Regions from separate parts of the Desulforapulum autotrophicum HRM2 genome, predicted to be linked through region 2. Evidence: predicted binding sites of a transcription regulator. Region 2 holds the regulator's gene; each other region holds the start of a gene.

Region 1 (7,489 bases), 2.0 Mb from region 2:
CAAGCATTACACCCCCTGTTAAAATTTTTAACACCTGTTAATTTGCACTTTAACATCCAGGTTAGCAAGTTAAAAATTTAACAAATTTAAGCATGCTTCAATCTACTTGTAATTTATCCTTATTTTTCAAATAGTTATATTTTAAAAAACCATTTTAATATTTTTATAAAAACCATGGCCCTTCTTTTGCTCTGTGTACTTGTCCTGGTTAAAAGATAAAGACTTGAATCTATTTTCTGCACCCATAAAAGGAGAGGTAAAAAAATGAAAAGCGACGTCGTTATTATCGGGGGATCTGCAGCCGGACTGATGGCAGCCCTGACATTAAAAAAAAGAGCACCTGAGAAGACCGTTACAATCATCAGAAATGTCATTAATACACCCATTCCCTGCGGGATTCCTTATATTTACGGCATCATGGGCCAGGTTAATAAAAACCTCATCCCGGATCAGGGTTTTATTGATCAGGGCATTGAGATCCTGCAAAGGGAGGTTGAAGATATTGATCGTGCCGACAAAGCGGTTGTCTTTTCCGATGGTGACCGTATCAGCTATGACAAACTCATTATCAGCACGGGTTCCAAGCCCTTTGTGCCCCCACTTGCCGGTATTGACAAAACCAATGTATTCACCGTCAAAAAGGATCCTGTTTATCTTCAAAAAGTCTATACAGCACTGACTCCTGCCCGGAACGTTGTTGTCATTGGCGGCGGCTTCATCGGGGTTGAAATGGCCGAACAGATTGCCCTGATGGGGCAAAAGGCAGGGATTGAAAAAAAAGTGACCGTTCTGGAAATGATGCCCCGTTGCCTGATGCTGGCCTGTGAAGAGGAATTCTGTCTTGAAATAGAGGAAGAGCTTAAGAAAGTAGGGGTCATGGTCAAGACAAATTGCCAGGCAGAGGAATTGATCGGCAACGGGGGAATAAAAGGGGTAAAGCTTGCCAACGGGGAAATCATCACCGCCGATGCCGTTGTCATCGGGATTGGCGCCCAGGCCAATATTGACCTGGCCATAAAATGTGGCCTTGAGGCCGATCCTCGTAATGGAATCAAGGTTGACAAATACATGCAGACCGATGACGCAGATATTTATGCCGCTGGTGACTGTGCCAGTAAATTCTCCTGTATCACGGGCAAACCCAGTGGCATTCGCCTGGCATCCGTTGCCGCCAGTGAAGGGATGATTGCAGCCTCAAATCTTTGCAAAGGCCGTAGTCGTGTGACCATGGGCGCCCTGGGAGCCTTCAGCACCAAGGTTGGAAACAGATCCGTCGCCGCCGCAGGCATGACCAGCCGAAGCGCAACAGAAGAGGGCATCGAATTTGTCGTGGGTGAGGTCACAACGCCCAACCGTCATCCCGGTCATCTGCCGGGTTCTGTTTCAGACATGAAGATCAAGCTTCTTTTTCGACGGGACAACGATCAGGTAATCGGTGGTCACGTGAGCGGAGGCGATGCAGCTTCTGACATGGTCAACATCATTGCCACGGCAATTCAGGCCAATCTCACGGCTGAACAGCTGGCCGTCATGCAGTATGCCACACATCCGCTGATGACGGCATCTCCATTAAGCTACCATGTCATGCTGGCAGCCGAAAACGCCGCAGTCAAACTGCGTTAGAAACCCATAAAAAGATCAGGCCCGGAAGACTTTAAATCTCCCGGGTCAGACAAACCAGGTCCGTCTGCTGCCATTTCAAGTGCTTGTAAAAGGTCATGGCGGGTCCATTGTTTTTATCGGCCAGGAGCTGGAGATGGGTGATACCCCGCTGTTGGGCCCATTGTTCGATGGCATGCAACAAACTTTTTCCAATTGCCCTGCCCCGGTGATCGGCATCCACCACCAGATCCTCAAGAACTGCCGTGATGCGCCCTGTTGCAGTGGATATCCGGGTCTGGGCCGTACACATGCCCACAATTTCAGTGTTGTGCACAGCCACTTTAACAGCCCGGTGTTTGCCGCATCCATCCAACATCAAAGCCATACCCCGGCGATTCTTTTCCCCATCAAAGTTAAAGTCCTTTTCAATTAAAAACAATTGTTTCAAAAGACCAACAAGGACGTCCAGATCCTCTGTATCGGCATTTCGAACCATGATCGGGTTTTCATCCATATGTATTTCTCCTGTTACTGGTTCTGTTTCTGGAAACGCTTCGCCCGTCAGGTTGCAACGTATCCCAGGGAGACGGATACGCTTTTAATCATGGCATGCACCCGGGTTCCCGGCTTTAAATCCAGTTCCTGCCGGGCCCGGGGGGTAATGGTGGCCATGAGGGGAATGCCGATGTCCAGGGAAACGTTCACCAGGGATCCGTTACAGGGATCGTTGATCCCTGTAACTATTCCCTGGAAGATATTCTGAAAACTGGTGCGAGGAAAGGCTTCCAGGGCAAGGCCCACATTCCGGGGATGAATTCTGGCACGCACAGTCCCATTGACCGGAAGGTCTACCAGGGGAACACTCAACATCCCTCCTGGAAATTCAAGCCGGGTCAGACCGGCCCCGGGGTCATGGGAATCAACCCGGGTTGAGACCACAACAGCGGCCTCCATACCGCCTGTGAGACGTTGAAAATCATCCCTGGCCGAAACCGTTTCCACACTGCCCACAGCCAGTGTTTTTCCGTTGGAAAGAAAAACCAGGGTGTCTGCCAGGTTTAAAATTTCATCAACGGAATGGGTAACGTAAAGAATGGGAACCCTGAGTTCCCTGGGTAGCCGGGCAATAAAGGGAAGCACTTCGCTTTTACGTGCCTGGTCCAGGGACGCAAGGGGTTCGTCCATAATCAACAGAACAGGACTTGTGAGCAGGGAACGTCCAATGGCGACCCGCTGTTTTTCACCACCTGACAACGTGGCAGGATGGCGTTTTAGCAGATGGCTGATGCCAAGGAGATCCACCACTTGGTCAAACTCAATATACCTGGCCCCCGGGGGCACCCGCTTCATTCCGTAGACAAGGTTGTTGCGCACAGACAGATGGGGGAAAAGACGGCCATCCTGGAACACATAACCGAAACGCCGACCTTCAGGCGGAATATGGACATTTTTTTCACCGTCAAACACGCAATGATCATTGACCACGATATGGCCTGCATCCGGGCGTGAAAGTCCTGCAATCATATTGATAATCGAGGTTTTCCCAGCCCCTGAATGACCGAACATGGCTGTGACGCCGGCGCCCTTGGCAACAAAAGCCGCTTCAACGGTAAAGTCGCCCTGTACTTTTTTAAGATCAATGTCCAACATGGGATCTATTTTTTCCTCGCATGCGCCGTTCCATACGGCCAGCCAAAAGTTCTGAAACAACCAGGGCCGCCAGGGCAACAACAACAGAAATGATACAAAGCCGCAGGGCCCCGGCTTCCCCATCCGGTACCTGGGTCAGGGTATAAAGGGCTAAAGGAAGCGTCTGGGTCTGCCCTGGTATATTGGAGACAAAGGTAATGGTGGCCCCGAATTCGCTCAGGCTTCGGGCAAAGGCAAGGATAATGCCGGTGATGATGCCCGGAAATATCAGGGGCAGGGTCACGGTAAAGAACAGATCAATGGGGCCGGCACCCAGGGTTCGTGCAGCCTGTTCCAGCCCCTGGTCCACGTTTTCAATGGAGAGTCGGACCGCCCTTACCAGCAGGGGGAATGCCATGACCCCGGATGCCAGGGCCGCCCCTTTCCAGTTAAACGCAAACACAATACCTGTGAGATCATACAGCCATTTTCCCAGAATTCCCCTCCGGCCCATGAGCAGCAGCAGGGTATACCCTGTGACCACTGGCGGAACCACCAGGGGCAGATGCACCAACCCGTCCAGCAGGACCTTGCCGGGGAACTGCTTCCTGGCAAGGACCCATGCAACCAGAATCCCAGGTACCAGACTGCCGAGAACAGCCCACCCAGAGATCCAAAGGCTCAGACGCAGGGCTTCCAGTTCAACGGATGTCAGCTTCAGAAATTCCATTACCGCAGGGAAAAACCGTATTTTTCAAAAACAGCCCCTGACGCACTGGTTTTGAGAAATTCAAGAAAAGCACGGGCCCCAGGGGTCGCCTTTCCAGAAACCAGGGCTACAGGATAGGTAATGGCTGGGTGGCTGTTTTCAGGGAAAAAGGCCACAACTTTTACCTTTTTGGAAATGGCAGCATCCGTGGCATAGACAATCCCCAGGGGGGCTTCGCCCCGCTCCACCAGCATCAGGGCTGCCCGTACATCCTTTGCCCGTGCCACTTTAGAAGCCACGCTCTCCCACACGCCCAGGGTGGTCAGGGCTTGTTTCCCATAGATGCCCGCCGGCACATGGTCCGGGTCACCCATGGCCAGCTTTTCCTGTCCCAGAAGTCCTGCCAGGTTAAAACCAGAAGTAATTGTGACATCCATGCTGCTGTCCAGGGGGGCAATCAAGACCAGTCGATTACCGAGCAGATCAAACCGAGTGCCGGGTTCAATCATATTATTCTTCTCCAGAAAACCCATCCACTTGGGGTTGGCTGAGAGATACACATCAGCCGGTGCGCCCTGGTTGATCTGCTTGGCCAGGGTGGAAGAAGAGGCAAAGGAGGTGGTGACCCGCCCCTTGTTTTCTGCGGTAAACAGGGCGATAATATCGGTGATGGCGTTGGTGGTGGAGGCGGCTGCAAAAACGGTAATTTCCGGGGTGTCTGCTGCCCGTGCCGAAAAAGAGAACAGGGTGACACACAGGGTCAATACCAGAAATGGAATCAAAAGACGTTTTGATCGCGATGAATGTTTCATAGGTTGGATCCTTTTTTATGGGGTTGTCAGTGAATTAGGGACTTGCAGTTCAAAAAACAACAGAAATCACTTGTCTTTGAGCAATAGCTAACAAATGCTCATATGGTCGTAAAGTCTTTTATTTATCTGTGAAATGCCATCGGATGAACAACGGGATTTCCCGTGTACGACGAGACCACATGGGTTTTAATGATCTGCGCGGTTTCTATCATTCTGTGGATCACTTCAAAGGTCATCGTTTTTCTCTGCGCCGCATGCAGTTTTCAAACATTTTCTGCCGTATTCAAAAATAGCTTCGTATATGTGTCCCATTTTAGGTCTCCCTGTTGCATCCTGTTATGGACCGATTGCGTTCTGTTGTTGATTTCAGAACCGGTTGAGCATCTCCCACCACATTCTGAGTTCATTAAAATGATGGTGGTAATCCTCAGTCGGGGAGCTTGCGACTTCACGGGTCCATGCCTCAACAAACTCTGCGGAATCAAATTCAAACCCGTTTTCCCCAAGCAGTGTTTCAATCTGTTCAGGGCTTTGGCACTGATTCAGATCCTTCATGAATTCCGGACGCCCTGTAATCGATTTTAGAAATCTCTTTGCATCATTAACTGGCATTGCCCTGCACTCCTTTGCCCCTTAAGGCCTTTTTACTGATATGACATGGAAAGAATCGGGCTCGGTCGGTTGTTCTTCCATTTGCCGGTTGCAACCATTTCCCAATATTTTAGAGCATTGCATAGGAAGTGCCACCCAAGTAAAATACCCACAAAAAACTACAACATGCTGTAATTAAAACATATAAATATATTCACATTAAAACCAAAATAAACTTATAAAAAATTATATTTCATTTTTGTTAAAAATCTATGATTTGATTACAAATATGTAATATAAAATCAGATATAAAACGCTATCCGCCAGGAAGGTTTCCAGACCTTCCCACCCCATGGCAGCCTGGAATCAACCTTGACCGGGCTTTGAGCCATAAAAATCGATCCCTGGTCCAATTGTTGCTTTTGTTCAGGGCGGCGGCAATGGCAAAAGTTTGGGTAAAAGGAGAAAAGACGGACAGTGAGAAAAATTGCGGATCCCGGCGGTTTAAAAACCTGGAAAGACCGAAAAAAAACAGACCTTCAAGGGACTCAAACTGAAAACAATCCCGGCAATTGTCAATTCAGCCTGTGCAGTTTAACGCCCTGGATCATTGGTTCCCGTGACTTTAATGACAACCCAATGCCCCTGAGTATCCAGGGGGTCCGGGCCACCCATTCCCATTTTTTCAAGCTCCTGGATAAATCGACAACCTGGGAGCAGCGGGCCCGTACTTTCCAGGATTACATGGAGGTCGCCTTTCATCTTCACCAATGGCGAAAAACAGGTGATCCCGACGGGCAGGTCAACCTGAAACACAGCTATCTGAGATTTCTCCGGGGGTGGTTGTTTAATGCAAGTTCTGTTGAAGGGGCTGTGATGAAAGGATGGGTGGAGAGCAGGATGGGGCTTGTGCCCACCTATCACTGCGGCCGCATCCAGGGCAAAGAAAGCAATGAATACCTCGCCTACCTCAAGGACCGCATGGGAGGTGCATCCCGAACCAATGCCATCTTTTCCCAGCTGGACCTTCTCTATGAATTTGTTCAGTATGAAATCCAACGTCGTGATCCCCAGGTCACCCATATCACCCTGTTCCGAGGCATTTACGATTTTTCAGAACATGAAATCCTTGCCCGGACAGACAACCAGCGGGCCGTGGTCCGGCTCAACAACCTCAATTCGTTTACCCACGATTTTGAACGGGCATGGGAATTTGGAACCTTTGTCATGGAAGTCAGGGTGCCTGTTTCAAAAATATTTTTTGATGGTTCCTTTCTCCGAGCAGGTATTCTAAGGGGAGAAGAGGAAGTTCTGGTCATTGGCGGAGAGTATGACATCACCAGACGTCTGGTGTAAAAAATCAACAGGGGGTATGGATGGACAGGTTTCAGAAATTGGATTGGCCTATAATTAAAGACAGGGCCAGGGCTGCATTCATCGGCGTTGCCCTGGGCGATGCCCTGGGAGCCACCACAGAATTCATGACTCCCCGGGAGATCAAGGTTCAATTCGGGGTGCACAACCAGATCATCGGGAAAGGATGGCTGTATCTGAAACCGGGTCAGGTAACCGATGATACAGAAATGTCCATCTTCCTAGGCCGGGCCATTCGAGATTCCAGGGGGTGGGATCTTTCCGCCATTGCAGACAGTTTTGCCGACTGGATGAAAAGCCGGCCCATTGACATCGGTTCCACCTGTTCCAGGGGGATCAGGAACTATATTGTTCACAAAACCCTTGAAGTGCCGCCGAGCCGCTGGGATGCCGGCAACGGCGCCCTGATGCGCATGGTTCCAGTTACACTCTATACCCTGGGGGATGGAGAAACCCTTGCCCGCCACGCCGTGGAGCAGGCCCATATCACCCACAACAACCCCCTGTCCGATGCGGCCTGTATCTTTTTTGGCCACTTGGTTCACAGGGCCATCATGGGTGATACCCTTGACGATCTGCGCACCCTTACCCGCGATTTTGTGATCCAGTACCCGGTTTTCGGGTATCAGCCCTACCCAGGCAATAGTTCCGCCTATGTGGTGGATACGGTCCAGACCGTGTTTCATTTTTTATTTTCAACCAACACCTTTGAAGAATGCCTTGTCAATACGGTGAACCAGGGGGGGGACGCAGACACCACCGGCGCCATAGC
Region 2 (7,489 bases):
AAAAGCCCAAGCAGCTGGATGCACCCGGTTAAGCATTACTGAAAGGGGATCAAGCTTTGGATACAACAACCTGGTGGTGGACTTCAGGGCCATTGACATCATCAGAAGCCTCGGTGTACCGGTTGTCTTTGATGCAACCCACAGCGTACAGCTCCCGGGGGGCGCTGGAACCACCTCTGCAGGGGATCGAAAATTTGCCCCCACCCTGGCCCGGGCCGCCATTGCAGCTGGTGCCGACGGACTTTTCATTGAGACCCATCCCGACCCTGACCGGGCACTTTGTGATGGACCCAACTCCGTCCCCCTTGCTCAGATGCAGTCGTTTCTTGAACCCCTTATTGCCATCCGAACCGTGGTGGCCCCCCTGATCCAGGCATCCTGACATGAACGTTGAAACACACCCCAGTCTTGAAGCCCAACTAAAACAGATCAAGCTGCTGCTCCTGGACGTGGACGGCGTCCTGACCGACGGTGCCATTACCTACACGGACCAGGGCGATGAGATAAAACGGTTCAGCGTAAAGGATGGACTTGGCCTGCGGCTTCTCATGGATGCCGGCATCAGGGTGGGAATCATCACGGGCCGAAAATCCCAGGCCCTTACTGCAAGGTGCAACAACCTGGGGATCAATCTACTGTACGACGGGATTAAAAACAAGGTGACAGCCCTTGAAACCATACTCGACACAACCGGATTCAACGCCTCTGAAACCGCTTTTGCAGGCGATGACCTTCCAGACATCTGCGTCATGGCACGGGTTGGGCTTGCCATAGCTGTGGCAGACGCAACAGACGAGGTCAAACAAGCAGCCCACCTGGTAACCCGTAAAAACGGGGGGGGTGGGGCCGTCCGGGAGGTGTGTGAACTAATACTTAAGACCAGGGGGGAATGGAATGACATCATCAACCGGTTCTCCCGATAAAATCCGTCCATGAAACGTAAAATCAACACACCCAAAAGGGTAAGAATCGTTCTGGTGCTGCTGCTGTTCTTTCTGACAGCAGGCATTGGTGGGCTCTACTATAAGCAGCGTTTTTTTTCTGGAGACCTTGTTCTGAAAAAGATTTCCGTCGACTCCAAGGCCACTTTGCTGCTCAACAAAATGCACCAGACATCAACGCGCAACAGTATTAAAGAATGGACCCTTGATGCCTCATCTGCAAAGCTTTTAAAAGATGAGAACAAGGCCCAGATGACCGACGTGCGTGTGGTCTTTTTCACCGACAACGCAAAGGAAATCCACCTTTCTTCGACAAATGGACTCCTGGATACCAAAACCCACGACATGAGCTTTTCCGACAACGTCGTTGTCACCTATGACCAGTACACCCTGAAAACTGCTGAGTTGCATTATGACAAGAAAAGACATATACTCTATTCAAATGTTCATATCAGCATCATGGACAAGGAATCGATCCTTGAAGCGGATACAATGGAGACAGACCTGGACAAAAACACGACCAGGCTCAGGGGAAATGTTAAAGGAACTTTCAGTGAAACATTTAATTTTTTTAATGGTATGGGCAGTGATTCTTAGCCCGAGTCTTATTTCAGCCCAGACAGCTGACAACCTCCAGGACAGAAGCCTTCACATCACTGCAGACGCCATGACATCTGAAAGGGACAGCTCCTTTGTGGCGTTTACAGGCAATGCCGTGGCAACCAGCCAGGACGATGTCATCCATGCCGATGCCATAAAGATATTCATATACACGGAAGATGAGAGAAAAAAGTTAAGCAAAACCGACGAGCAGAACATCAAGGAGATCATTGCCACGGGGAATGTGACATTCACATCCCAAGACCAAAAGGCATTTGCCGACAAGGCTGTCTACACAACATCAACCCTTGTGCTGACTCTGACGGGTGACGCTCCCAGGGTAATCACAGGTGAAAGCTTTGTCACCGGCAAAAAAATCACCCTGTTTCGAAGCAATGGCAAGGTGGTTGTGGAGAGTGGGAAAGACCAGCGGGTCGAAGCACTGTTCAACCCCGCGGACAAAAAGAAAAATAAAGAGGGTGAATGACAAGACTTGCGTTGAAAAATCTTGTTAAGACCTACAACGGTCGAAGGGTAGTCAATGGTGTTAACATTGAGGTCAACCCTGGGCAGGTGACCGGCCTGCTGGGGCCTAACGGTGCCGGCAAGACAACCACATTTTACATGGCCGTTGGAATGATCAAGCCGGACAAGGGTCAGGTTTTCCTTGACCACAATGACATAACAGACTATCCAATGTACATGAGGGCAAGAAACGGCATCGGGTACCTTCCCCAGGAGGCATCCATATTCAGGAAACTCACCGTACGTCAGAATATTACAGCCATTCTTGAGGTCCGGCCCGATGTTGAAACGAACGTCAATGCCAAGGCAGACCGCCTCATGGAAGAGTTGGGCATCGCCCGTCTTGCCGATCAAAAGGCAAGCGTGCTCTCAGGCGGAGAACGAAGACGGCTTGAGATTTCAAGGGTGCTTGCAACCGACCCTTTGTTCATCCTTCTGGATGAACCCTTTGCCGGGATTGACCCCCTGGCCGTGTCAGACATACAGAAAATCATCACCCACCTCACTGAACTTGACATCGGGGTTCTGATATCTGACCATAACGTGAGAGAGACCCTTGGGGTGTGCAACTTCGCCTATATCATGAATCAGGGAGAGGTGATTGAATCGGGAAACCCGGAAAAAATCACCTCCAGCGAAATTGCAAGACGATTCTACCTTGGAGATAAATTTAGGCTCTGATTATGGCTTTAGGACTACAACAAAACTTAATACTCACCCAGCAACTGGTGATGACCCCCCAGCTGCAGCAGGCGATAAAACTACTCCAGCTCTCCCGGCTGGAGCTTGCCGGGATGATCGAGCAGGAACTCGAGGAAAACCCGGCCCTGGAAGAGAGCATTCAGGAAATAACCCAGGCAGAGGCCCGGGAGATTGAACGTGAAGCCGACACCAAAGACCAAAACGAGGACCTGAAAGAGGTCACCATTGAGGAAAAACTTTCCCAGGACACGGACTGGGAAAGCTATATCAACGAATACAACTCAACGGGAAGGGTTCACTCGGAAAGAGATTTCCAGGAGGCCCCCAATTACGAGGCATTCACCTCAGCCAAAAAGACCCTTGAAGATCACCTTCAGTGGCAGCTTCTCATGAACAGCCCAACCCCTGATCAGGAACAGATAGGAAGCATGATCATCGGCAGCCTCAACGTTGACGGATATCTTTGTTCAACGGTTGAGGAAATTGCTGAACCCGGGGGTTTTGAAATCGAAGCCGTTGAAGCCATGCTCAAAACCCTGCAAACCTTTGACCCGCCCGGTGTCTGCGCAAGGGATCTCAGGGAATCACTGCTCATTCAGATTACGAGACTTGGCATCGAAGATCCGATGCTTGAACGGATCATCACCCGGCACATGAAAAACCTGGAGAACAAAAACTACAAGAAAATCGCAAAGGATCTAGGCATATCCATAGATCATGTGGTTTCAGCCGTGAACGTCATCAAATGCCTGGAGCCCAAACCAGGTCGAGAGTTCAGCACTGAAGAACCCCAGTACATTATTCCAGACATCTATGTATACCGGGAAGGCGATGATTTTAAAATTGTCATGAACGACGACGGCCTGCCCAAACTGAGGATAAACCGTGTATACAAAGAGGCAGTCGCCAAGGGCACCAAGATATCAAAAGAGACCAAGACCTACCTCAACGAGAAGATGCAGAGCGCTTCCTGGCTCATCAAAAGCATCCACCAGCGACAGAAGACCATCTATTCTGTCATGGAGAGCATCATCAAGTTCCAGCGGGAATTTTTCCTCAACGGGATCACCCAGTTAAAACCCATGATCCTGAGGGACGTGGCCGAAGATATCCAGATGCACGAATCAACCATCAGTCGGGTCACAACCAACAAATACGCATACACCCCCCAGGGGTTATTTGAACTTAAATATTTTTTCAATAGTTCCATCTCAAGAACTGATGGTGATTCAATGGCTTCGGCAAGTGTCAAGGACAAAATCAAACTTATTATTGAAAAGGAAGATCCTCAAAACCCCTACAGCGACAAGCGACTGACAGAGATATTAGAAGAGGCTAACATCAACATAGCCCGCAGAACCGTAGCCAAATACAGGGAGATGCTTCACATTCTTCCGTCAAGTAAACGTAAACAATTTTAGGGAGGTTTTTTTTATGCAGACATCCGTCACTTTTAAACAGATTGATCCTTCCGATGCATTAAAATCCTATGTACAGAAAAAGGTAGACCGATTTGACAAAATGCTTGAAAGCCCGGCAGAGGCAAACGTGGTTCTGTCCGTTGAAAAGATTAGACACATTGCCGAAATAACCCTTGTGTGTGACCGATTGAAGATCCATGCAAAGGAGGAGTCTGAAAACATGTACTCGTCCATTGACACCCTTATGGACAAGGTGGCAGGCCAGATAAAGAAAAACAAGGACAAGATGCGACGCCACATGTCAGGCAACAAGGCAAGCATCAAGGACAATGATATTCTCCTCACCCCTCCCGAGGCCGCCTCGGACACCTCCACTCCTGAAGTGATCATGGAGGCCATTGACGTAAAACCCATTGACATCGATGATGCCGTTATGGAACTCAACTCTGGTAAGGAAAATTTCTTTGTGTTCAGCAATGCAAGGACAGAGCGTGTCAATGTTCTCTACAGGCGTAACGACGGAAAGCTTGGATTGATCCAGCCCCGCAGATAGCAAATTGCCAGGAGATTATGAAACTATCAGAACTATTACCAAGGGGTGCCATCATCCCGGACCTTGCATCAAAGGATAAAAAAGGCGTTCTTGAAGAACTTGCAATTTGTGTCGCTCCCATGGCCAGGACCGGGAGCGACGAAATTGTAAGGGTTCTTCTGGAAAGAGAACAACTTGGCAGTACAGGTATCGGTGGCGGAATTGGAATTCCCCACGGCAAGCTTGCCACTGTCGACTCCATAGTTGTCGGGTTCGGTTTGAGCCGCAAGGGAGTCTCATTTGACTCCCTTGACCACAAACCGGTCCATATTTTTTTCCTGTTGATAACCCCTGAAAACTCCACAGGAAGTCACCTGAAAGTTCTGGCACAGATTTCAAAGCTTCTCAAAAAGGACCACTTTAAGGAAAGCCTGTTACGGGCCGAATCCATTGACGAAATCCAGAAAATCATTCTTGACATTGATGAAGAGTTTTAACCCATGAACCGCCAAAGCCTATTTATACTCACCGGCCTTTCCGGGTCAGGAAAGAGCACAGCCATGGAGGCATTTGAAGATGCAGGTTATTACTGCGTTGACAACATGCCCATCGAGCTTCTGCCAAAATTTCTTGACCTCCCCCTGGACAGCGACACCGACATAAACGGTTTTGCCTTTGTCATGGACATCCGGGCCAAACAATTTTTATCCCAATTTCCTTCGGTCCTGGAATCCTTGGGGAAGAACGGGCATATTCCGGAAATTATTTTTCTTGAGGCCGATGAAAACATCCTTTTAAAACGATACAGCCAGACCCGGCGCCATCACCCCGCAGGTCAGGACAAAAGTCTGATTGAAAGCATAAAGTCAGAAAAAAGCCTCATGCTTCCCATCAGAAAAATTTCAAAACGGATCATTGACACAAGCAATTACAATGTCCACCAGCTTAAAGCCGAAATCCGCAATATTGCCCACCACCACGCCCTCAAACCTGTATCCATGAAGATCAACCTCCTCTCGTTTGGATTCAAGTACGGCATCCCTACGGATGCAGATCTTGTGGTTGACATGCGGTTTCTCTCAAACCCTTTTTTTGTACCAGAGCTGAAAGCGTTGAATGGTCGCACAAAGGAGGTTAAAGATTTTGTGCTTGAAACCATCCAGGCCAAAACTTTTTTAAAAAAATACCTGGGCCTTCTCGACTATCTGATTCCGCTTTACACCCTTGAGGGGAAAGCGTATCTTACAATAGCTGTAGGATGTACAGGTGGTCGACACAGAAGCGTTGCCATTGCTGAAAACATTTTTGAACACCTGAGCCAGCGAGGCTTTGAACCCGGCATCATCCACAGGGACATAGACAGGGATACAAAAGAGCTATGACAGGAATTTTAATCGTCACCCACTCAACACTTGGAGAAGCATTAATTGAAACCGCTCAATTAATCCTGGATACACAAATAGAAAAAATCAGCTTTGTTTCCATTGACATCAGGGAACCTGCCGACGCATTGATCAAAAAGATCAAAACCGGCATCAAAACCGTCAATGATGGAAAAGGGGTGATCATTTTCACCGACATGTTTGGTGGAACCCCATCCAATCTGAGTTACTCGTTTTTAGAAGAAGGGGCCGTTGAAGTGATCTCAGGGGTCAACCTTCCAATTCTGCTCAAGGCAATTTCAGTAAGGGATAAACAGGAACTTTCAGCGGCAGCAGCGGCCATTGTGGCCCAGGGGAAAAAAAGTATTTCCCTTGCAAGCGGAATTTTAAAAGGAAGCAAACGTGCATGATCGGTTGGCTTGAATTCCAACCCGGCTTCCCAACATGTGTTTCTTTTACTACCAACGTTCAGGAGGTACAATATCGTGGGAATTAAACTTGGAATCAACGGTTTCGGTAGAATCGGCAGACTGGCGTTCAGGGCTGCATTGAAACGATCAGATCTTGAAGTCGTCGCCATCAACGATCTTTCAGACACAAAGACCATGGCGCATCTGCTTCAATTTGACTCTGTACATGGCAGGCTCGACGCAACCATCACAACCACTGAAGATACCATGGTCGTCAACGATCGAACCATAAAGGTCTGTTCCCTCAAGGATCCGGGACAAATTCCGTGGAAGGATGCAGGCGTTGACATTGTTCTTGAATGTACGGGCATCTTCCGGGACAGGGAGGGTGCAGGAAAACACCTCAAGGCCGGTGCAGCAAAGGTTATTATCTCAGCCCCAGCGGTTGATCCCGACAGCACCATTGTCATGGGTGTCAACCATGACACCTATGATCCTGAAAAACATGACATCATCTCCAATGCCTCATGCACCACAAACTGCCTTGCCCCGGTTGCAAAAGTTCTCCTGGAGAATTTCGGAATTGTGAGCGGGATGATGACAACCGTTCATGCCTATACAGGAGACCAGCGACTCCTTGACTTTCCCCACAAGGATTTGAGGCGGGCACGTTCCGCAGCGCTCTCCATGATCCCCACCACCACAGGAGCAGCCAAGGCAGTTGCCCTGGTTCTTCCGGAACTCAAGGGAAAACTCAACGGCCTGTCGGTCAGGGTACCCACCCCCAATGTGAGCCTGGTTGACCTTGTAGTGGTCGTTGAAAAGGCGAACGTCACCCGGGAAGAGGTAAACCAGGCCCTTGAAAGAGCGTCAAAGTCCGACCTTGCCGGAATTCTCGATTACTGCGAGCTTCCCCTGGTCTCCATTGACTACAACGGCAGCCCTTTTTCTTCGATTGTCGATGCCATGAGTACGG
Region 3 (7,489 bases), 1.3 Mb from region 2:
ATATTTTTGTCTGTTCGGTCGGATCCATGTATTTGATCCCGTCGAGCCTGGAAACCATCTGCAGCAAGCGTTTGTTTTTGTCCACCCATTCGTCAATATGGTTCAGAAGCCCAGAAGTGGACTGCTGCATTAAAAGCTGTGTATCTGCTTCTACCCTGGCACTGGTTTCACTGTAGGTGATCATGAAAAATAAACCGACCGGAATAAGGCTGATCAAAAGCATGATAAGGAAGGTTTTGGGGTAGAGCCCAAATTTGATGGGTTTTTTTTGTCCTGTTGCCGTGGTTAGGGGGATGTCTTCAGCATAGGTGACGTTTTCATAATTGACAATTGGTTTTTCTACGGTAAAGAGCGTATCGCAGGCTATGCATTTGAACGAGACGGTGTTTTGTTTAAATTTCTTTTCATCAACGGTGTATTTTTTTCCACAATTTTTGCAGGCAACAATCATAACAGCCTCTCATTTTATTGATTATCGGGTTCTTGACAACAGGTCGTTAACTCTTTCGTTGAATTCAATCCTGTGTCCTGGATCGGAAATCTCATCACTTATTTTGGAAAGCAGTTCTTCTATATCGTTGACCAAAATTTTTTTATCCGTGATGTTCATACCTGAAAGAATATCGGCCATGATGATATTTGCTACAGGGCCGACGTAATAGGTAAGGATTGAGGTGAGTTCCTTCAATAATTCCGGGCTGTAGCGCTGTATTTTCTTTTTGACAACAGGTGTAATAAGGCCCATCCCATACAATTTCATCAGCTGATTTTTAAAATCTGGGAGATCCATTCCTGATTCACGGGCGATTAATCCGATTTCCTTGTTTTCATCAATCAGGGCTAACAACCTAAACTGGGTTGCAGACAGGGTGATGTTGCCATTGATATCCGAGGTCAGCTTTTTAAAATATTTAAATTTTGCCATTTCGGTTCTTATCCATACATTTATTTTGGGCTATATCCCCTTATGTCTGCATGATTTATCAAAAATGGTGTTGAAATCCAGCTGCCTCCAAGCATCCATAATCAAATTTTTCAAGCCTTTCATGTTAACAAAAGACTTAACAAAAAACAAGACAGCTGCACTGAGCCCTTAATTCAGGTGAAGCGATGTATACCCATGGGGAGGACAGCAGGAATCTTTCTTATCCAGAGCAATTGCCCTTTGCCCTTGGATTTATAGGCTCTTTTTTTTAGAAGCCGTGGCAAAATCTTCCCATGGCGTGGTAGAATCGCCACGTGAAGTTGTAAAAGCTTTTATTATCAGGTGGTTGTCGTTTTATCCGGTTTTATGTGTGGCGAAACAGTAACGTCCCCTCCTGAATGACAGACACGAATTTCCAGGTCAATTTACTGAAAAAAATTATTAAATTACAGTAGGTTGTGTTCATTAACCCTTCTGTGGCACTTATATTGCTGTATTTACAACGTCAGAGAACAATGGTCTTAATCGTGTCCTATTAATGGTGGCTGAACATCGTTATTTTCCGGGACCATTGGACGGATATTTTGATTCATGGGTTAAATTCTCAAGCAAGTTTATCAACATAAAACAAACAAGAGGAATTTACTGAAATGAGTTTTACATCACCGATTCTGAAACAATATCGACAAAAATTAGTAACCGCAAGAAAAGCCGTACAGGTTGTTAAATCCGGAGACTGGATTGATTATGGTGCCTTTTGCACGGCCCCAAGAACCCTTGATGAGGCCCTGGCAGCGCGTGTGGATGAACTAGAGCATGTCAATGTAAGGGCCCTTGCCTTTCCCGGAAAAGCCAAGGTTGCCATGGCCAGTGCTAAGGGCAACAGCATGACTTATAACAATTGGCATTTCAGCAGTGGAGATCGTAATAATCACGACCACCATAACTGTTACTATATTCCCTTTACCTACAACGAAGGTCCGGGGCACTACGGCAGAAACATCAAAACCGATGTCTGCATGGTACAGACCACTCCCATGGATCATCAGGGCAATTTTAATTTCGGCATTGGTAATTCGTTCCAGCGGGCCATCATTGATAATGCTAAAACCGTTATTGTGGAGGTGAATACCACCCTGCCCAACTGCCTTGGTGGAGCAGGGGAATCGGTTCATATCTCAGAGGTTAATTATGTAGTTGAAACCGAAAACCAGCCGATCTTGACCATTGGATCTCCAAAGATTTCCGATGTTGACAGAAAGATTGCCGACCTCATCGTTGAGGAGATAGAGGACGGATCATGCATTCAGCTTGGCATTGGTGGCATGCCCAATGCCGTGGGCAAACTCATTGCTGAGTCTGATCTAAAAGACCTTGGTGTTCACTCGGAAATGTTGGTAGATGCCTATCTTGAGATGTTTGAAGCCGGAAGGGTCTCCAATCTTAAAAAAAACCTGGACCCTGGTAAGTTTGTTTACACCTTTGCCTTGGGCAGTCAGCGCCTCTATGACTTTATTAATAACAATCCTTCCTGTGCGAGTTATCCGGCAGACTACACCAATAAACTGAGTAACATCGCATCCAACGATAAAACTATTTCCATAAACAATGCCATTGAGGTGGACCTTTATGGCCAGGTCTCATCGGAATCTTCCGGGTACCGGCAGATTACGGGAACCGGTGGACAGTTTGACTTTGCCTATGGCGCCTATCACTCCAAGGGAGGAAAATCTTTTATCTGTCTTTCTTCCACCGTGACAGACAAGGAGGGAAAGGTTCATTCCCGAATACGCCCGGTCTTTGATCCCGGCAGCATTGTCACCCTGCCAAGAACCATCACCCACTATGTTGTCACCGAATACGGCAAGGTCTGCCTGAAGGGAAAATCCACGTGGGAAAGGGCAGAAGCGCTTATTAGCATCGCCCATCCTGATTTTCGGGATCAGTTGATCAAAGAGGCTGAGAAAATGAGAATCTGGGTACATAGAAATCAGACATCATCCCTGGTTAAGGCTGCATGATGCCCTATAACTGAATATCCATCAATAAAACACCTGCTGACAACACACCATTAAGGAGCGATAGGAATGGCACAACTAATTGCGGACCGTAGAGATATTGATTTCGTACTCCACGAACAGCTTAACGTGGAAGCCCTCAGTGAGCACAAAAGGTTTAATGAATTTGGAAAAAAGACGGTTGATCTTATTGTCTCCGAGGCAAGGAATCTTGCCATCAAAGAGATTCTGCCCCTGCAGAAGCCAAGCGATACAGGGTGTGAGTTCAACAACGGCACGGTCAAGGTCCCTGAAGGGTTTCACCGGGTCATGAAAGCATACAATGAAGGCGAATGGCTTGCCATGACCGACGATCCGGAATGGGGTGGCCAGGGAATGCCCAAGACCGTTGCCATGGCAGCCAACGAGTACTTTTACGGTGCCTGCAACTCGTTCATGCTTTACAATCTTCTGACCCATGGGGCATCCAAGCTTGTAGAGACCTTTGGCACTCCAGAGCAGAAGAATCTACACCTTAAAAATATGCTTTCTGGAAAATGGGCCGGTACCATGCTCCTGACCGAATCCGATGCAGGTTCCGACCTTGCCGGGATTACCACCATGGCAAAGGACAACGGTGACGGGACTTACAGTCTTGAGGGCAATAAAATTTTTATTTCCGGTGGAGAACAGGATCTGACGGAAAATATTGTTCACCCGGTTCTGGCAAGGCTTGAAGATTCTCCTGCCGGTATCAAAGGCATTTCGCTTTTCCTTGTGACCAAGTACCGGTTAAACCCGGACGGCACGCCAGGGGAATTCAACAATGTCGTGTGTACGGGCATTGAAGAGAAAATGGGGCTCCATGGTTCAGCCACCTGCTCCCTGGAGCTTGGCGGCAAGGGGCAATGCATTGGTACACTGCTGGGAGAAAAAAATAAGGGCATGGCAGCCATGTTCCTGATGATGAACGAGGCCCGGCAGATGGTTGGACTCCAGGGGCAGGCCAATGCCTCGGCCGCCTATATGTATGCCTTGGACTATGCCAGGCAGCGTATCCAGAGTAAAAGCCTGACCGCTCCTGCGGGGACCCCGCCTGTGGCCATTATCAACCACCCGGATGTCAAACGACAGCTTTTGATGATGAAGTCCTGGGTGGAGGGCATGAGAAGCCTTGTCTACTACACGGGCCTGTGCCATGACCGGCTTGCCATTGCAGCAGATGATAGTGAACGGCAGTTCTATTCCACCCTGCTTGAGGTGCTCACCCCCATCATCAAGGGTTATATCACCGACCGGGCCTTTGATGTCTGTAACCACGGTGTGCAGATTTACGGTGGTTACGGATTTATCGAAGAGTTCCCTGTTTCCCAGTTGCTTCGCGATTGCAGGATCTTCATGCTGTATGAGGGCACCAACGGTATTCAAGCCATGGATCTTGTCGGTCGAAAACTTGGCATGCACAAGGGAGAACCTTTTATTCATTTCCTGGGGCTGATCGAAAAAACCATAACCGCGTCAAGGGAGGTTAAAGGCCTGGAATCCCTGGCCGACAGCATGCAGCGATTTTTTACAAACTACGCTGAAGTTGCCCATGAAATATCTGCAAGGGCGGCTTCTGGCAAGGTGATGGAGGTTTTTGCATTTTCCCACCCCTTTCTTGAGGTGAGCGGGGATCTGACCGTGGCCTGGATGCTTCTCTGGAGAGCGTCTGTGGCCGCTCCAAAACTTGGTAAAAAGAAAAAAGACGATGCCTTTTACCAGGGGCAGATACAGACGGCCCGTTTTTTCATCAACAATATCCTGCCCGTTACCGAAGGCAGACTCAATACCATCAAACAGGGGGATGCTGTCGCGGCAGTCATGGAAGATGCCCAGTTCGGCGGCAAATAAGGGTTTTTTTTAACTTACAACAAAGGGAGATAATCAATGGACAAGATATATGTTCTGGGGGCCGGCACCATGGGGGCCGGGATTGCCCAGACCATTGCATCGGCAGGCATTCGGGTCATCGTAAGGGATATCAACCAGGAACTCGTTGACAGGGGCATGGCCATCATCACCGCCAACCTTGAAAAACTCGAGGGTAAAGGCAAAATAATGACAGCTGAAAAAGAGGCTGTCCTTTCAAGAATTACCGGCACCACCGACATGGCCCTTGCTGCCGATTGTGATCTGGTTATTGAGGCTGCCGTTGAAAATATGGCCATCAAAAAGAAAATTTTCAGTGAGCTTGATGCGCTTTGCAAACAGGAAACCATTCTTTCAACCAACACCTCGTCCCTGTCCATAACAGAGGTGGCGGCGGCCACCCGTCGTCCAGACCGGGTTATTGGCATGCATTTTTTTAACCCTGCCCCGATCATGAAGTTGGTGGAGATCATCAAGGGTATTGCCACCTCAGACCACACCTTTGACAGGGTGAAACAACTGTCTGAAAGAATTGGAAAAACACCGGTTAAAGTTGCCGAAGCTCCGGGTTTTGTTGTTAACCGGATTCTGATTCCCATGATCAACGAGGCCGTGGCCATTTATGCCGAAGGCATTGCGTCTGCCCGGGATATTGATACGGCCATGAAACTTGGCGCCAACCATCCCATAGGACCCTTGGCCCTGGGAGATTTGATCGGCCTTGATGTCTGTCTTGCGGTCATGGATGTTCTTTATCAGGAGTTCGGTGATCCCAAATACAGGGCACACCCGACCCTAAGAACCTATGTTCGGGCAGGATGGCTTGGTATGAAATCGGAAAAGGGCTTTTACGACTACGCCCGCTGAATCGGTTTCAGGCGATCTTGACCCATTGGGTCCGCCCCTCCCCCCCTCTGGGCGGGCCCCCATTTTAAAGGATCATAGTTTGATGTTTTCAGCGGTTATGCTACTATGGCTTCAAGTGCAAAGCAGTTTTGCATCCAACTGACGGAGAAACGCATGGATATTAATATTTTGTCTCAATATCGAGATGCCATAGCCCATGCTGACAGTGAAGAGGCCCTTGTTCAAAGAACTATTGAAATGATAACCGGCACAACTGCCTATGATGTTCATATCGAACTTGTACAGGAGACTGAATCGGTCAAGGATCTCGTCACCAGAATTTTAAAAAAAGGGTGTGAAAAGTCTGTAACCGAGGCGCTTTCAGCCAAACAGCCGGTCACGATAATGGCGGCCAAGGATTTTTCCGATGCATTCCTGGCAACCATCATCCCTTGCCCCGCTTCGGCCCTGCTTATCCCCCTTTTTACCCTCCAAACGGTGACCCCGCCAGCATTCCTGGGAAGTTTCTTTGTTTTTTCTGGAGACAATTATCTGTTTAAGCCTGAAACAAGGGCAGTATTACAGGAATTAACTGTTCAGTTCACCCATGCCGTTACCACGGTCCGCAGGGCATTATCTGTCAGGGCCGAAAATCAAGCACTCCGTGTTGAACGGGATATGTACCACAGTGTTTTTGAAAATACGGGAACCGGTACCATCATTATTGACAAGGATATGCTCATCCTCTTTGCCAATGCGAAATTTGCCCAGTTAACAGGCTATGGTAAAGAAGAGATGGAAAACAATATGCACTGGTCGCAATTTGTTATTCCTGAAGATAATAAAAAAATGCAGTACTACCACTATGGGCGGCGCAAGGGAACCCCCCAGGTTCCAGATGAGTACGAGTGCAGAATTTTTGACAAGACCGGTGAAGTTAAACATATGCACATGAAGGTGGGAATGCTGGCCGGAACCAATATCAGCATTGCTTCGTTCATGGATATCACCTTGAGAAAGGTTGCTGAAGAGCGTCTGAGCAAAAGTGAACACCTGCTCAAAAGCATTGTCAGCTCCTTTGAGGGGTTTATTTTTACCCTGAAACAAAATCACCGCATCGAGTTCATGAACAATCCGTTGATCAGCAGAAGCGGGTATAATGCAGTCAACGAAAAATGCCATAAAGTAATCCACGGCCTGGATGCGCCTTGTCCCGGGTGTGAACTTAAAAAGGTCCTTGCAGGAACTGTTGCCAAACGTGAAGAAAAGAGTCCCAAGGACGACAGATGGTACTCTGTAACCCAGTCTCCCATTTACGACCGGGTCAGCAGTATTACCGGTGTACAGGTCATCATGGTTGACATTACCGAGAGAAAGCACAGGGAAGAGAAGGTCAGAGAACATGCCAATTATTACCAGAGTGAAAACAGGGTCTTGCGCTCTGCCATGAAAGAGAGATACCGGTTCGGAAATATCATCGGTAAAAGCAACGCCATGCAAAAGGTCTATGAGTTGATTTTACGAGCCGCCTCAAGCAATGCCCATGTGATGCTTTACGGAGAATCAGGCACAGGCAAGGAGCTTGTTGCCACAGCTATCCACAAATTAAGCACACGGTCCAAACAGATGTTTGTACCGGTTAACTGTGCTGCCATTAATGATAATCTCATTGAAAGTGAGTTTTTCGGATATAAAAAAGGGGCTTTTTCCGGAGCTGATCAGAACAAGGCCGGGTTTCTGGATCTTGCTGACAAGGGTACCCTTTTTCTGGATGAAATCGGTGACCTGGCCCTCAACCTCCAGGTTAAAC

What was found. The regulator sigma-54, encoded in region 2, starts transcription at its own class of promoters, with help from an activator protein. The targets are predictions, from matches to a motif close to TNTGGCACANTTTCTGCTNT.
Region 1: HRM2_RS04845 (Nif11-like leader peptide family natural product precursor) is a predicted target of sigma-54. The motif match lies at 5,481-5,500, and genes of this name have one in related genera.
Region 3: HRM2_RS07975 (acetyl-CoA hydrolase/transferase family protein) is a predicted target of sigma-54. The motif match lies at 1,401-1,420, and genes of this name have one in related genera.

The regions. Positions count from the first base shown of each region.
Region 1 covers NC_012108.1:1,120,846-1,128,334, reverse strand. The annotation lists gene HRM2_RS04875 (sigma-54 interaction domain-containing protein) at 1-7, opposite strand, end outside; gene HRM2_RS04870 (FAD-dependent oxidoreductase) at 265-1,623, shown strand; gene HRM2_RS04865 (GNAT family N-acetyltransferase) at 1,655-2,116, opposite strand; gene modC (molybdenum ABC transporter ATP-binding protein) at 2,164-3,252, opposite strand; gene modB (molybdate ABC transporter permease subunit) at 3,239-3,961, opposite strand; gene modA (molybdate ABC transporter substrate-binding protein) at 3,961-4,752, opposite strand; gene HRM2_RS04845 (Nif11-like leader peptide family natural product precursor) at 5,119-5,364, opposite strand; gene HRM2_RS04840 (NAD(+)--dinitrogen-reductase ADP-D-ribosyltransferase) at 5,821-6,699, shown strand; gene draG (ADP-ribosyl-[dinitrogen reductase] hydrolase) at 6,720-7,489, shown strand, end outside.
Region 2 covers NC_012108.1:3,170,137-3,177,625, forward strand. The annotation lists gene kdsA (3-deoxy-8-phosphooctulonate synthase) at 1-382, shown strand, start outside; gene HRM2_RS13775 (KdsC family phosphatase) at 384-923, shown strand; gene lptC (LPS export ABC transporter periplasmic protein LptC) at 933-1,538, shown strand; gene HRM2_RS13785 (LptA/OstA family protein) at 1,495-2,028, shown strand; gene lptB (LPS export ABC transporter ATP-binding protein) at 2,025-2,747, shown strand; gene rpoN (RNA polymerase factor sigma-54) at 2,750-4,189, shown strand; gene hpf (ribosome hibernation-promoting factor, HPF/YfiA family) at 4,203-4,742, shown strand; gene HRM2_RS13805 (PTS sugar transporter subunit IIA) at 4,760-5,218, shown strand; gene rapZ (RNase adapter RapZ) at 5,222-6,103, shown strand; gene HRM2_RS13815 (PTS sugar transporter subunit IIA) at 6,100-6,513, shown strand; gene gap (type I glyceraldehyde-3-phosphate dehydrogenase) at 6,589-7,489, shown strand, end outside.
Region 3 covers NC_012108.1:1,844,032-1,851,520, forward strand. The annotation lists gene HRM2_RS07965 (cache domain-containing protein) at 1-451, opposite strand, end outside; gene HRM2_RS07970 (hypothetical protein) at 473-925, opposite strand; gene HRM2_RS07975 (acetyl-CoA hydrolase/transferase family protein) at 1,576-2,946, shown strand; gene HRM2_RS07980 (acyl-CoA dehydrogenase) at 3,013-4,815, shown strand; gene HRM2_RS07985 (3-hydroxybutyryl-CoA dehydrogenase) at 4,852-5,700, shown strand; gene HRM2_RS25080 (sigma 54-interacting transcriptional regulator) at 5,854-7,489, shown strand, end outside.